One region of the Mucilaginibacter yixingensis genome, then DNA from elsewhere that is predicted to be linked to it. Evidence: riboswitches for the same ligand, from Rfam matches in the RefSeq annotation. Region 1 holds a riboswitch; the other holds the start of a gene.
The links. Region 1 has a riboswitch for cobalamin ahead of ABZR88_RS15040 (hypothetical protein). Riboswitches for the same ligand answer to the same signal wherever they lie in the genome.
Positions count from the first base shown of each region.

Region 2: another riboswitch for cobalamin. It lies ahead of ABZR88_RS05750 (TonB-dependent receptor); the one in region 1 lies ahead of ABZR88_RS15040 (hypothetical protein).

Region 1 covers NZ_CP160205.1:3,729,002-3,737,104, forward strand. The annotation lists gene ABZR88_RS15030 (DUF5074 domain-containing protein) at 126-1,454, opposite strand; gene ABZR88_RS15035 (cell surface protein) at 1,477-2,358, opposite strand; gene ABZR88_RS15040 (hypothetical protein) at 2,339-2,545, opposite strand; cobalamin riboswitch at 2,643-2,842, opposite strand; gene ABZR88_RS15045 (hypothetical protein) at 3,537-4,592, shown strand; gene ABZR88_RS15050 (glycosyltransferase family protein) at 4,606-5,433, shown strand; gene ABZR88_RS15055 (transketolase) at 5,439-6,305, shown strand; gene ABZR88_RS15060 (transketolase family protein) at 6,305-7,243, shown strand; gene ABZR88_RS15065 (aminotransferase class III-fold pyridoxal phosphate-dependent enzyme) at 7,259-8,103, shown strand, end outside.
Region 2 covers NZ_CP160205.1:1,398,477-1,406,579, forward strand. The annotation lists gene ABZR88_RS05740 (PmoA family protein) at 1-344, opposite strand, end outside; gene ABZR88_RS05745 (Gfo/Idh/MocA family protein) at 356-1,711, opposite strand; cobalamin riboswitch at 2,019-2,219, shown strand; gene ABZR88_RS05750 (TonB-dependent receptor) at 2,324-4,360, shown strand; gene ABZR88_RS05755 (YncE family protein) at 4,357-5,514, shown strand; gene ABZR88_RS05760 (nitronate monooxygenase family protein) at 5,696-6,772, opposite strand; gene ABZR88_RS05765 (nuclear transport factor 2 family protein) at 6,785-7,159, opposite strand; gene ABZR88_RS05770 (SDR family NAD(P)-dependent oxidoreductase) at 7,428-8,103, opposite strand, start outside.

The DNA of each region.
Region 1 (8,103 bases):
TAATAAAAAGACTGTCATCTCGACCAACGGGAGAGATCTTTTCAGAGCGATAAGACGGGATGCAAAAATCGAAAAGATCCCTCCCGCTCCTCGCAATGACAAGTTTGGTTTAGTAATCCTATCCCCTAAAACACCAGTTGCGCCGGGAAATAATACCCGGTATAACTCAGATCTTTTTTCAAAGCGCCGGTAGCGGCATCATAAAAGTTCAGATCATCAACAGCGTAATTGGTGCCAAAGCCCGATTTTACCGTGGTTACCAATACCTGATTCTTAACAGGGTCAAAACCAACGCCTGAACCATACAACTCTTTGCCTGCATCAATAGTGATAAACGGATTGGTGAACGACGAGGCATTGCCATCGGTATATTTATAAATAGTAGTAGCACCGCTAAAAGAACCATTTTTGGCAAGATAGATAGCATTCTCTTTGGTAGACGCTGCGATAGAACCCGGGTGCCATGCTGCCCATGAACCATAAACGGTAAACGGAACCGTGATGGTAGTAACGTTAGCTGTAGCCGGATCGATCTTTAATAATGACGTACCTCCTGCTGCCCAGACCGAGCCATCTGGCGTGCGGGCAAAACCTACCAGGATACCTGCTACAGTTTTTACTACCGAGTAATCGGCGGCATTTAATACAACCAGCCCTTGCGTAGCCGAAATAACGAAAAGGTAGTTACCGGCTTTAACAATATCGCCAATCTGGCCTGATATAGTGCTGATCTTGGTGCCCACGGTCATGCTGCTCAAATCCAACGGATAGATACCTGAACCTGATGTAACGAGTGCGTGCGTGTTATCCAACCCCACAAAAGCGCGCCAGTCTGATGTTGATGCAGCCGCTACACGACCGGTTTCTTTCAAACTATAACGATCCATAGCTACCAGCGGACCATGCGCTTTGGTCAACAGGTAAATCTTATCGTTAAACACGGTTGCAAACTCCACAGTTGAGGTAGCCGGGTTCAGATCTTTATCAGGGTTCTCTTTGGTAAACACGCTATCTTCTTTCGTGCCGGTATCATAACGATAAAAACTCAGCGAGCCGGTACCGTGCCCAAACCAGCCCTCGTTGGCTATGAAGAAACCGTTTTCATATTTTCCGTAAACGTGGATGGTGTATTTACTGGTGGTGGTGCCGCCGGCATTGGTAGCTGCAAAATTAATCTGCACATCGCCGCGGGTATCAGGAGTATAGGTAAAAGTAGAGTCGGTGCCTTTTTGGGTGCCGTTGACGGTCCAGCTATAGGTTACGCCGGTTTTGGCAGCCAGCTTTGGGTGCAGGGTGATGGCTTTGCCTACGGTTGCGGTGTCCAGTCCGTTCTTGGTTAGCGTAACAGCGGGTTTGTCAGGCAACAGGTCCTGATTTTTCTTACAGGCTGCTGCGGTCATCAATATCAGGGCTGATAAAAAGATGGCGGCCTTGTTGTTGTTCAATTGTTTCATGTTTAATAATATATGTGTTTGATTATTTCTTCAATAAGCTCAGATCGGCAGCGCCCGTAAACTCGGTTGATTGCTCGCCCAACCAGCCCATGTTGGCCAGTATGCCGGTTTGCACTTTTATAAAGTCGATACCTTTCAGATTGGCCTTGTTGCCCTTTGCGTCAATAGCAGTGGCGATGTCTATCTGGTCGCCCCCTGCGCTGTTATCGCCATAGCCATAATCAAAAGAGGCACTGGTAATAAAGCTGGGGTTACTCATATTGATATTAGTTGACGGCAGCAGCGTGCCGGTGTAAGTAACCGTATTGCTTTTGATGCCTTTGGGATAATAGGCCTGTGTATGGAACACGTTGGTTTGCACCACGCCGGTTTTACCCTGATTGTCTTTCCACGGCACGCTGCAGGTATCGCAAGCCGGGCGGGTGTAGGTAACGCTGTAGTTGCGGATGTAGCCGGGTTTAAAATAGGCGCTGCCCTGTATCTCGTACCAGGTATCATCAGCCTTGCCGTTGCCGTTGGTGTCTTGCATCACCCAGATCACAGCGGGCTCGGCAAATGAGGCAAAGGCATTACCGTAAACAATAAAGTCGGCCTGGCCGTCGCGGTCCATTACGGTGTGGTCAAAGCCAACAGTAATATAACCGCCCCAGGCGCCCAGGCTTACCAGTCCCTGGATAGTTTTTAGGGTACCGGTGGCGGCGGTGGTATCAGAAATTGTGGTGTTGACGAATTGTCCTGGTGCCGGGTTAAACTCAATCAGTTGCGTTACATAGGCGTTGCTTTGGGCCGTGGTTGGGCGAATGGTAGATAAAGCGGCGTCATCAGCCTTATCTTTTTTACAGGCTGCAAAAAGGCTGGCTGCTAATACGATAGCGAGTAAGGCATTAAGTTGATGTGTTTTCATGATTGTATGTGGGGTTAATGGATAAATGCGCTGGGGTGGAAATAGCTTGGGCGGGAAATAAAGACGGGAAGGCCGGTACCGCGCGGAGTTTGCGCAGCAGCAAGTGACCGCCGTTGGGTAACGACGGCAAACAAGAAAGATGCAGACAGTAAACGCCACAGCGTTTAGCCAGTACCAATGATTTCATGCGTGTTGTGAGTTTGTGCCCACAGCAAACAGAAAGACATCACTAAAAAATGATAATACACTACGGTATGCTCATTCCAGCTTCAATCCCCGAAAGCTATGAATTATAGTGCTGTGGCAGGTCTTCTGACTTGCTTCCCCTCGGCCCGGTCTTCCCGCCGCCTTTCGGCAACAGTGACCATTATTGAATGGGCCTTGGTTTTTTAGAAGCTTACAGCTGCGGGACAGTTCCGGATTCTCACCGGATTCCCTTTTAATCCCGATCGTGAGTTCGGGAACCAAAAGCGCTGCAAAGGTAGGGTATTTGGGGATGAAATGGAAGTAGATATGTATAACCCATAATTGCCAGCTTTGTCATGCTGAGGAACGAAGCATCTCTGAGGACCATCCTATTTGCTCATCCACAGAGATACTTCGCTATCGCTCAGTATGACAAGTTAAAAAAGGATGTCATGCTGAGCCCCGTCGAAGCACGGTGGGAGGGCCTCTCCGCGCAAGTCTTCGACAAGCTCAGACTGACAGCCCTCTCGTTTGTCATTTCACTTTTATAGTCCACTGCTGGGATTCTAATATTCAGTATGACATATTCACTTGAGCTTCAATCAATCTCCTTTCTTATTAACTAACCTTAAACCCGCTGTAAACAGCGCCTTTATTTATTGTTGTGATGTTAAATATTTATTCAACCAACCTTAACATAGCACATGTTTTTACAAGCTAATGACGGAGACACACGCACTACATCAACAAGCTAATAATCAATTATTTAATCAAATAATTTACACTTATTAAACACTAACTGAACGCTTATTTTTCAATTGTTTAATATTAGCCTATACTGATTAATGATTAATTAATTCAGGCTTCGCATTATCTAAAAACGGCTACTCTACTTTTAAAACTATCAAACATTCTGTTCTTACACCGGGGCAAAAAGCAATAAAAAGCCAGACCCGGTTCGGTTAGAAAATTGATTTGTTTTAATCCATTTCATGCAGAAAATTCTGTTTATCACAGGCTCCCTCAACCAGACCTCTCAGATGCACCAGATTGCCGATGAGTTGCCTGAGTACGACTGCTGGTTTAGCCAGCTTTTCACCGATTCGCCGGTAGTAAATAAGCTTATCCGCCGCACATCGCTGTTAAACAGCACCATATTGGCGGGCAATTTCAAGCTTAATTCAGAGCGTTACCTGCGCAAGCATGGCCTGCAAATTGACTATGCCGCCCGTCGTAATGATTATGATCTGATAGTCTACTGCAGCGATATGATCATCCCGCCCCGCATGCGCGACACCAAGACCATCTGGGTGCAGGAAGGCATGACCGACCGCTACACGCCCGTAAGCCATATTGTAAAAGCTACCGGGTTACCATCATTCTTAACCGGTAATACCTCGCTCAACGGCTCATCCAACATTTGCGATGTGTACTGCGCGGCCTCTAATGGTTATAAAGACTATTTCGCCAAAAACGGTACAGACCGCCGCAAGATTGCCGTGACCGGCATGCCTAACTATGATAACGTTGCCCAGTTTCTGAATAACGATTTCCCTCACCGCGACTATGTAATGGTAGCCACTACCGATATGCGCGAGACCTACCGCTATGAAAACCGCCCCGCCTTTATTAAAGAAGCGGTGAAAATTGCTGGCGGCAGGCAACTGCTGTTCAAGCTGCACCCAAACGAAGTGGTAGATCGTGCGGTAGCCGAGATCAAAAAACACGCTCCGGCTGGTACACTTATTTATAGCAGCGGCAACACCAACCACATGATTGCCAATTGCAGCGAGCTGATTACGCAATACTCAACCGTTGTTTATACCGGCATCATTCTGGGCAAAAAAGTGCACTCGTGGTTTGATGTCAATCAGCTTAACCGGCTGGCGCCACTGCAAAACGGCGGACAATCGGCCCGAAACATTGCCAGCGTGTGCCGCGCATTTATGATGCACAAGGGCAACAAGCAAAGCTTTAATCCAAGTGCCGCACTACAACAATACAACAACCTACCGCTGCCAGAAGAAGAAATGCTGATGGTAAGCTGAAAAACATAAAGTTATGCCTAAAAAAATTGTAATAGTGGTTCAGGCGCGCATGTCGTCAAGCCGTTTGCCGGGGAAGGTGATGATGCCTGTTCTGGGTAAAAGCCTGCTGGCGCAAATGGTAAGACGTTTGCTGATGATCCGCCATACGGCAACCGTGGTTATTGCCACCTCGCAGGAAGCCGAAGACGATATTATTGAACAGGAGGCCCACAAGCTGAAGGTTGCCTGCTACCGTGGCAGCCTGGATAATTTGCTGGACCGCCACTACGAGGTAGGTGAACTTTACAATGCCGAACTGGTGGTAAAGATCCCGTCAGACTGCCCGCTGATTGATCCGCGCATTATTGATCAGACGCTGAGCTACTACTTTGATCACAAGAACCAGTTCGATTATGTGAGCAACCTGCATCCGGCTACCTGGCCCGACGGTAATGATGTGGAAGTAATGACCATGGACTGCCTCAATAACGCCTGGGAAAACGCTACCCGCCAGCTGGAGCTAGAGCATACCACGCCATACATCTGGGAAAACCCTGACAAGTTCCGCATTGGTAACCTGACCTGGGAAACTGGCCTGGACTACTCCATGTCGCACCGTTTCACCATTGATTACGAGGCCGACTATCAATTCGTCAAACGTGTTTTTGAAGAACTGTATCCAAAGGCAGAGGATTTCTCTTGTCAGGATATCCTCGATCTGTTAGAACGCAAACCCGAGATCTACGAACTGAACAGCCAATACGCCGGCGTGAACTGGTACCGCCATCACCTTGACGAACTCAGAACCGTTGGTACAGACCAAACCAAAGATGCCCCTGAAACCGCTATTGAACTTATTTAAACTGAATGGACTCAACTCAAAACTATAATCCGGAACAACTAACGGCTACCGCATTTAAGGTGCGCGAGCATATCATCCGCATGTCTACAGATGGCGGTTGTTTTATTGGCGCTTCGCTCTCTGCGGTAGACCTGATTGTTTACCTGTACAACAACTTTTTAAACATCACGGCAGATAACCTGGACGACGAGAACCGCGATTACCTGTTCCTCTCTAAAGGACATGACGTGCCTGCGCTGTACGGCACACTGGCAGAGCTGGGCATTCTGGAAACGGAGCGCTTGCAAAACCACCTGTCTATCAACGATCATATCTACTGGCATCCCAACACCAAAATTCCGGGCATCGAGTTTCATTCGGGCTCATTGGGTCACCTGCCGTCGGTAGCTATTGGCGTGGCTATGGATATCAAACTGCGTGGCGGCAACAACAAAGTGATCTGCATTTTAGGAGACGGCGAGTTGAACGAGGGCACCTGCTGGGAAGCCATGCTGGTAGCCAACGCTTATAAACTTGACAACCTGATTTTTGTGGTTGACCGTAACCAGTTCCAGGCCAACATCCGTACCGAAGAACTCATTCCGCTGGAACCACTGGCCGATAAATTTGCTGCCTTCGGCGCCGCCGTTAAACGTATAGACGGGCACAACTTTGATGCCCTGCACGAGGCTTTCAGCGCCTACCCTTTCCACCCGGGCAAACCCAACGTGGTCATTGCCGATACCATGCGTGGCAAAGGTCTACCCAGTATACAAGAACGTGCCGACCGCTGGTTCTGCAATTTTTCTGGTGATGAGATCGATCAATTACTGCTCGAACTGCATGGCAACCATACTACCCAACTGACATCTGAAACTTTAATCGTTCGTTAATGATGAATTACGAAGCACTACTTACCGAAACCGCCTGGGCCGATGACCGCTTTGTGGTGATGACCGCAGAGAACCGCGCCCTGGTGCGTAACATGCCTGCCACACTGGGCAACCGCTTTATTGATACCGGTATAACCGAGCAAACCATGATTGGCGCTGCCGCTGGTCTGGCACTGCGCGGCCGCACGCCGGTTATTCATGCCCTGGCTGCCTTTTTAACCATGCGTGCGTATGAGTTTGTACGTACCGATCTGGGTATTGCCAACCTGCCAGGCAAACTGAGCGGTTTTATCCCCGGCTTTCTTTCAGATGCTAACGGCCCCACGCACCAGGCTATTGAAGATGTAGCCATTATGCGCGGCATCCCTAATATGACGGTGTTTGCCCCTGCTGATGAAGACGACCTGCTGAAAATGATGCCTGCCATCTGGGCATCACCTAATCCGGCTTATACCCGTATCAACACCCGCAAAACCAATTACGTGCACGCCCCATTTGAGCTGGGCAAAGCCGAAGTGGTTTCAAACGGTAAAGACGTAACCATCCTTACCTACGGACTAATGTTTGAGCAGGCCATGATTGCCGCTGAAATACTGGAAGCCGAAGGCCTGTTGGTTGGCGTAGTGAACATGCGCAGCCTGAAACCGGTAGACGAAAATGCCATCCTGAATGCTGCCGCCAGCGACCTGGTAGTAACCCTGGAAGATCATTTTGTAACCGGCGGCCTGTACAGCATCGTTGCCGAAACTTTATTAAAACACCGCACTACCGCCAACGTGCTACCGATAGCGCTGAACGAAAAATGGTTCCGCCCGGCACTGCTGCCTGATGTGTTGCAGTATGAAGGCTTTACCGGCAAACAGATTGCCGAGCGCATACTGGGCTACCAAACCGCAGGCGATCAGCCACTCATTTTAGCTAATGAATTTGCAGAATAATTGATTAAGACCACCATGTCAAACACCATCAACCTGAACAATGATTACCCGGTAATTACCGAGTCAGACAAATTATATGAGCGCGCCCTGAAGGTGCAAAAACCGGTTACCCAAACCCTGGCTAAAGGCCCGGGCCAGTTTACCAAAGGCGTTGCTCCAAAGTATATTACCAAAGGCCAGGGCAGCCACGTGTGGGATGCCGACGGCAACGAGTATATTGACTACAACGCGGCTATCGGCCCGGTTTCTCTGGGTTATTGCTACCCTGCGGTAGACGAGGCCATCACCGAACAGCTGAAAAGCGGTATCACCTTCTCTCTAATGCACCCGCTGGAAGTTGAAGTTGCTGAACTGATTAGCCAGGTGATCCCAAATGCCGAGGCCGTAAAAATCTCTAAAACCGGTGCCGATGTTTGTTCGGCTGCCATCCGCGTAGCGCGTGCCTTTACCGGCAGAGATAAAGTGTTTTGCTGCGGCTATCACGGCTGGCACGATTGGTATATCGGTATCACCAGTCGCAACGCGGGTATTCCTGAAGCTATTCAGGAGATGACCTATACTTTCCAGTATAACGATATCGAATCTATCAAAGCTGCGCTGGACGAAACCGTTGCCGCGCTGATATTGGAGCCATTCATCTTTGAGGCGCCCAAACCTGGCTTCCTGCATGAACTGGCTGAGGCTTGTCGCGAAAATGGCACCCTGCTGATTTTTGACGAAATGTGGACCGGCTTCCGCATTGCCCTGGGTGGCGCGCAAGAGTACTTCGGCGTACAGGCCGACTTAGCCGTATTCTCTAAAGCCTGCGCCAATGGCATGCCTATCGCGCTGTTGACTGGTCGTGCTGATGTAATGGAACT
Region 2 (8,103 bases), 2.3 Mb from region 1:
GCCGCCGGGATAGCGTAAGAGTTGTTCCAGAAATCGAGCCCGTTCAGGTTCTCAAAATTAAACCACAAACCGATGTGGTGTGGGTGATCGGTGGGGTCGCCGGGTTTCGGGTTCAGCGGAAAACCACGAGTTACCACCGTACCGTTAGCGGTGCTGATAGGATAGAGCACCGGTTTTTCCAAACTATCGGGGTACATAAACGTGGTGAACAGCTTGCCGCCAATCATCACATCAATTTTTTTATCCTTAGCCGATTTTACCAGGTTAACCGTTTGTTGCGCCATTACAGAGGTACTGAGCGCGGCCATGGCAGCCGCGCAGCCTAATATTTTAAATTTGTTCATCGTTATTAAAATCAATATTTAAACACTTTGCCGCCTGCCATTACTTCCTGTGTTTTCTCGTCAAAGGTTGCTTTTTGGCCGGTGTGCACGGCGGCGTTGGTCATAATGGTGGCAATGCTGTGGCTATAGCCAGCCTCAACAGGGGCATGAGGTTGCTGGCGGCTGCGCACGCACTCCATCCAGTTGCGCACGTGGTTAGAGGTTAAAATATCGCCACCGGTATTGGCCGATGCTACTACCGCTTCGTTATTCGGCAGTTTTACTTCGGGCAGCAGGTTGGCTTTCATACCCATGGCTGCAGCCATCTTTTCGGTCAGGCCGCCTTTAGGGGATACAGTATTGGTGTTGAGATTCAGCTCGCCGCCGTTTGAGTAGTAGATCTCTGCCGGATGCTCGTCGCCGTTGTGCATGCGCGAGCCAAAGGTTACCTGAAAACCGCTTGATAGATCGTCCAGCGGACCGTAATCAAACGCGGCAAAAATGGTATCCCAGTTGCGTCGGCCATCTTTCCACTGGTAAATGCCGCCATTGGCAACCACGCTGCGCGGGTGTGCCAGACCGCTAAACCAATGCACGGTATCAATCTGGTGGCTCATCCATTGCCCGGCCAGGCCAGATGAGTACGGCCAGAACAAACGGAACTCCAGGTATTTACGTGGGTCAAAAGCCTCGTAAGGGCGGTTCATTAACCAGCGTTTCCAATCGGTGTCTTCTTCTTTTAATTTATCAAGCAGGTCAGGACGGCGCCAGCGACCGGGTTGATTTACGTTCCAGGTCAGCTCTACCATGGTAATAGGGCCAAATTTGCCCGATTTAATAAAATCTGCAGCGGCATGGTAGTTAGAACCACTGCGGCGCTGCGAGCCGATCTGCACAATCTTACCCGATTCTTTTACCGCTTTGAGTGCGTAGCGGGCATCCTCCATTGTTTCGGCAAACGGTTTTTCTACGTAGGCATCGCAGCCGGCTTTTACGGCTTCGGCGCAATGGCGGGCGTGCTGGAAATCGGCGGTGGAGATGAACACGGCGTCAACCGCTTTACTGTCGTACATTTCTTCATTGTTGCGAAAGGCTTTTACATCGTTCTGCATTTTATCCTTCCACATGGCGGCACCCTGCTCGCGGCGTAGCTTCCAGATGTCTGAAACGCCTACTACCTCAAAATTGAGTTCTTTGGCGTGATTCATAAATGCAGGCATGTGCGAGCTGCGGTGACGGTCTGAAAAACCCACTACACCCACACGCACACGGTCATTAGCACCAATAATGCGTTTGTAGCTTTTTGCGCTGAAGCCATTTTTGGCCAGCATTATACCGGCGCCAGCTAAGGCGGCCTGCCTGATAAATGTACGGCGAGATTGTTCCATCTTCTTTTTGATAGGTTTTAATAGATAATAAAGGAAATTGGTTTATACCGGCTTTAGGACCCCGGCCATTATTGATGAAAATATAGAAATTGAAAATCAATTACAAGCGTAACAATGATGATATAAAGTGGGGTTGAGTTCAGAAGTCTTGATTGCGGCCTAAACTATTGTCATTGCGAGGAGGAACGACGAAGCAATCTCGTCTCACGCTTAATCATGCGACGAGATTGCTTCGTCATCCCATAACACGACCTCCGCTATTCCTCGCAATGACAAAATTGAGATGTCCTTCTATCAACAAAAACCCTATCTTCGCCCTGCTTTTGGTTCCCGGTTTTACGCCCGGGATTAAAAGGGAACACGGTGTAAATCCGCGACTGTCCCGCAGCTGTAAGCTTCTGTTAACCAAGTCCATTCTAATGGTCACTGTGCGCCGCCGGCGCGTGGGAAGACCGGACTACCTGGAGGAAGCAAAGTCAGAAGACCTGCCATAGCTTTAACATTATTCATAGCTTTCGGGGATTGAAGCTGGAATAGCGATACTTTTCGGTGTCTCTTTATTCTTTTGCCTTTTTTCTGCCTGCGGCTATACGCTAAAATCTACCCAAAAAGATGAAGCCTGCCTGGCGCTCTGTGTGTTTATTGCTGCTGTTCCTGCCGATGGGAATTGCCTCTGCGCGTGCCCAAAAACGCGATACTACCAAAACCGATACTCTGCGAAAGCAGCACTTAAAAGAAGTGCAGGTTAAGGGTTTACGCAAAAATCAGGAGAAAGATATGATCCCGGTGCAAACGCTATCAGGGCAACAATTAAAAGATTTGAGCACTCATTCTGTGGCCGATGCTGTGCGCTATTTCTCGGGTGTGCAGGTGAAAGATTATGGCGGCATCGGCGGACTGAAAACCGTAAACGTGCGCAGCCTGGGCACCCAGCATGTGGGCGTTTTTTATGATGGAATTGAATTGGGCAATGCCCAAAATGGGGTGGTTGACCTGGGGCGGTTCTCGCTGGATAATATGGAAGCCATCTCGCTTTACAACGGCCAAAAGAGTGCCATTTTTCAACCGGCAAAAGATTTTTCATCCGCATCGGCTATTTACCTCACTACACGGGTGCCGAAGTTTGAGGACGATAAAAAGGATAACTACCAGTTTGCTTTTAAAACCGGCTCATTCGGGTTGGCTAATCCGTCAGTGCTTTGGGAACACCAATTGCGGGATTCTCTATCCACATCCTTTAACGCTGAGTACCTGTACACCAACGGTCGCTATAAATTTATTTATGCCAAAGCCGGCGGATATGATACCACACAGACCCGTCAAAACGGCGATGTGCGGGCGTTGCGGTTAGAGGGTGGGTTATTCGGTCGTGTTAAAGATGGCGAGTGGAGCACAAAGCTGTATTTCTATAACTCTGGCCGTGGCTATCCCGGTGCGGTGGTGCGTAGCGATACCAACCTGGTTCATCAGGATAGGCAGTGGGATGACAACTTCTTTGTGCAATCAGCATATCAAAAGAAATTCAGTAGCTTATATAGTCTTAGGCTGAGCGCGAAGTATGCTTATGATTACCTGCATTATCTGTCGGACCCACGACTGGATGTAAGTACGCTTTACATCAATAATCATTTCCGGCAGCAGGAGGTTTATCTGTCTGCCGCCAACTTGTTTCAAATTACACCGCATTGGTATGTTAATCTCTCAGAGGATGGCATGTGGAACAAGTTGAATGCCGATCTGGTAGATTTTGTTTACCCCACGCGCTACACTTCTTTAACAGCATTGGCAACTACCATCAATCTCGGTAGAGTACAACTGCAAGGCTCGTTATTGGAAACTTTTGTGCACGAGACTACTCGCGTGGTTAACAGTGCGGCGGGTAATACGCAACAACTCACACCATCGCTTATTGCCGCCTGGCGCCCGCTTGCCGACAGTGCTTTTAGCGTTCGTGCTTTTTACAAACGCATTTTTAGGATGCCTACGTTGAATGATCTTTACTATACTTTCATCGGCAACATTAACCTCAAGCCAGAATATACCACCCAATATGACCTGGGCTTCCGTTGGGAGCGTATGTTTAACGATGGCGCGCTTCGATCAATCGAACTGCAGGTTGATGGCTATTACAACCAGGTACAAAACAAAATCATCGCTGTGCCTACTACCAACCAATACCGGTGGACGATGATTAACCTGGGGTATGTAAAAATCAGGGGGATTGATGTGAGCGCGCAAGGTAACTGGGCTTTATCGGCAAAACTGCTGTTGAGTACGCGACTCAGTTACACCTATCAGCGGGCGCAGGATTTTACCGATGTTGTCAGTCCGTATTACGGCGGACAGATACCTTATGAGCCCTGGAACAGCGGTTCTGTGGTGATGAATCTGTCTTACGGAAAATGGAACGTGAATTACAGCTACATCTATACGGGCGAGCGGTATGATGCCATTGCCAACATCCCCGAAAACTATCATCCACCGTTTTACACGCACGATATTGCTTTGACGCGCACACTGCAACTATCAGGCAAACAATTCAGACTCTCGGCTGAGATCAATAACCTGCTCAACCAGCAATATGAGGTGGTGCAGAGCTACCCCATGCCGGGCACCAACATCAGGCTGATTATCCAAATGAATCTATGAAAAACTTAAATATTGCGGCACTCTGCATTTTAGCGTTTGCCATTATCTCAACCAGTTGCCGCAAAGGCAATGACCCCATACAGCAACCAACCACCACCCAGGTATCTGGTGGGACAGACGATGGTACCATTAAAGGTTTCTTTCTGCTGAACGAAGGCAACATGGGCAGCAACAAAGCCACCATTGACTATTACGATTATCCCAGCGGGAAATATTCCAAAAACATCTATCCATCGCGTAATCCCAACGTGGTGAAAGAGTTGGGCGATGTGGGTAACGATATCCAGATCTATGGCAGTAAGTTGTATGCGGTCATCAACGTATCTAACCTGATCGAGGTGATGGATGTAAAGACCGCCAAACACATTGCTACCATTACGGTACCTAATTGCCGGTATCTGGCTTTTGATAAGGGTTATGCATACGTGAGCTCATACGCTGGTCCGGTGCTGATTGATCCTAACTCGCGGTTGGGTTATGTGGCCCGGATAGATACTGCTACACTGAAGGTGCGCGATACCTGTGTGGTGGGTTATCAGCCGGAGGAAATGGCCATTCGGGATAATAAACTTTATGTGGCTAATTCGGGAGGGTACCGGGTGCCCAATTATGATAACACCGTTTCGGTAATTGATCTGAGTGCTTTTAAGGAGACGAAGAAGATTATTGTCGGCATTAACCTGGATCATATTAAGCCTGACGGACACGGCAATTTGTATGTTACCTCTCGCGGCGATTATAAAACCATTCCTTCAAATACTTACGTCATCAACTCGTCAGACCAGGTATCTGATGTGCTGAACCTGCCCGCCAGCAATCTGACGGTAAGTGGCGACTCTATCTACGTATACAGCACCCAATGGAGTTATGTAACCAATAGCAATGCCATTAGTTATGCCATTATTAACACCCAAAGCAAGACTGTGGTAACGCGCAATTTTATTACAGATGGTACCGATAAGAAGATTGTCATCCCATACGGCATTGCCATCAATCCAGAAACCAAAGAGATTTTTGTGACCGATGCCAAGGATTATATAACCCCTGGTCGTATTTACTGTTTTACGCCGCAGGGCAAGTATAAGTGGGACGCAGAGACGGGCGATATACCGGGGCATATTGTTTTTACACGAACCAGATTGAGCGGGTTCTAAAAAGGAAATTAAAAAACTTGTCATTGCGAGCAGGGCCGCGGGGCAGAACTGAGCGCGAAGCAATCTCTTCGCTTGCATTAGTCCTGCGACGAGATTGCTTCGTCATGCTCTTTCACAAGCCTACGCATTCCTCGCAATGACAAGAGGTATAAATTATTGAACTTATTCGCATTCAAGATTATCAACTACCCATATACTGATTACTTTCTTCAATCAGCGCCTGCATCAATTCTTTAGCCTTAGTATGTTTAAGCAGCGGAGTAATCTGCCCGCCCCAAAATAGCACCATATCATGCTTTTGCTGATCGAGTGCGGCTTTGCGCAGGGGAGACATAAAAGTGGTTTGTAAGGGGAAAGGCAGGATCTGACTTTCTTTACCCACCACATCCTTAGCCATCTGGGTACTTAACCCGCGACCGAGCCTGCCGGTAAACGCCCTGGACAGCATGGTGTATTTAGCGGCCTCAGAGAACAGCGCTTTACGATGCGCCGGCAAAGCACCTGATTCATCACAAGCCAGAAACGCGGTACCCACCTGCACGGCATCGGCACCCAACATTAGCGCCGCTGCTACACCTTTGCCGGTAGCAATACCGCCTGCAGCTATAATTGGGGTTTTGATCTTCTCTTTCAATAGTTGGATCAGCACAAATGTACCCGTTGTTGATTGTTCTGTCGGAGCCATGAACGACGGCCGGTGACCGCCCGCTTCAAAGCCCGAGGCAATGATCATATCCACACCGGTGGCATCCAGCGCCAGGGCCTCATCCAGGGTGGTGGCAGCGCCTACGGTTCTGATGCCCAATCGGCGGCATTGTTCCAGCACATCTTCAGGCAGGGTGCCAAACATAAAGCTGAATACTTTGGGTTTGATATCCAGAATTACCTGTAACTGGTTCTCAAAACGGGTTTTAAACGGAGCCGGTTTTTCTGGCAGGGGGATGCCCACCTCATCAAAATAAGGCTTATAGAGTTGTTTAGCTTGTTCAAACTGCTGGTCGGTAATGATGCCGCCGGGCGCATCGGTGTCTGATACCCAAATGTTAATATTGTAAGGCTTGTCCGTAGCGGCTTTCAGCTGTTTATCTATATCATAAATCTCTTGCGCGCTCAGCGTGTAAGCGCCGTAGCCGCCCAGTCCGCCGGCGTTTGATACCGTAGCCGTCAATTCTATGGTAGAAAGACCGCCACCGAAGGGGCCCTGCATAATGGGGTAATCAATACCCAATAGTTCTGTTGCTTTTGTTTGGTACCACATGGTTTGCTAAGATTAAAGGTTTGTATCGGCTATCATTTTATTTACAATGAGCCATTTGCCATCCAGGCGATGGAAGGATAGGTACTCATGGTAAATAAAATCATACATCTGCACTTTTACTTCGGCAACGGCAATTGAATTGACCACCCTGATATCAATAATCTCCCCTTTAAATGGTTTGCCCGAATCTTTGGGACTTTGACGGTTGGCCACCCCATCAAGGTACTGGCCCAGTGTTTTATAATACGGCTGCCCTTTTACATCTCCAAATAACAGGGTGCCGGGGTGATAAATTTCAATCAGCAAACTCAAATCTCCCTCGTAGATGCCTTTGAAATAACTTTTTTCAAGCACTTGAGCTATAATGGTTTTATCTTGTGTTTCCATGGCGTTAGGTATTTGTGTCCTTCCGGTTTAGTTCAAATTTACAAACCTTAAGGGCGGTTAATATTGATTTTTGAAAGATTAATAGATTAGATCTAGCATACTCAATTTTTAAAACTTTTGTCATTGCGAGGAACGCGAAAGGTAGAGCAAGGGGTGACGAAGCAATCTCGTCGCAGGACAGATGCATGCGACGAGATTGCTTCGCGCTTGACCACGCCCACAGCCCTGCTCGCAATGACAAAATTTTTTAGTAGCTGATTAACAGGTTTTACCCCAAATGATGACCAGCGCCCATACCGCCATCAACGTTAATAATTGCACCCGATACAAAAGTGTTTTTGGCTACGGCGTAAACCATTTGGGCCACTTCATCAACCTCGCCAATACGTTTCAACAGGTGAATACCAGCAGCGGCATCGGCATGCTCACCATGCATTGGTGTACGGATGACGCCTGGTGCGATGGTATTTACACGGATATTGTCTTTCCCAAACTCTGCTGCCAATTGCAATGTCAATGCGTGGATGGCGCCCTTGCTGGATATGGGTGCAGTAGCAGGGGCGCCGCCCAGGGCATGGTAAACAAGCGGAGTGCCGATGTTAATGATGGCACCAGCATGTTGTTTTAGCATTTGCGGGATGATGGCCTGGGTGGTAAAGAAGGTGCCCTTCAAGTTGGTGTTCAGAAACTGATCAAGGTAGGCTTCGTCAACTTCAAGAAATGCCTTGTTGGCAAAGATGCCTGCATTATTGATCAATACGTCTGCCGAGCCGAACTTTTCAATTGCAGTTTTAACCAATTGCTCGCCCGTGCGTTTATCGCTTACGTTACCGGCTACCATGGCCAGGTTAGGGCCTGCACCCAGTTCCTGATAGGTTTGTTCCAGCTTTTCCGGGGTGGCTGAGTTGATAACCACGTTATCACCCTGTGCCAGGAAATAGCTG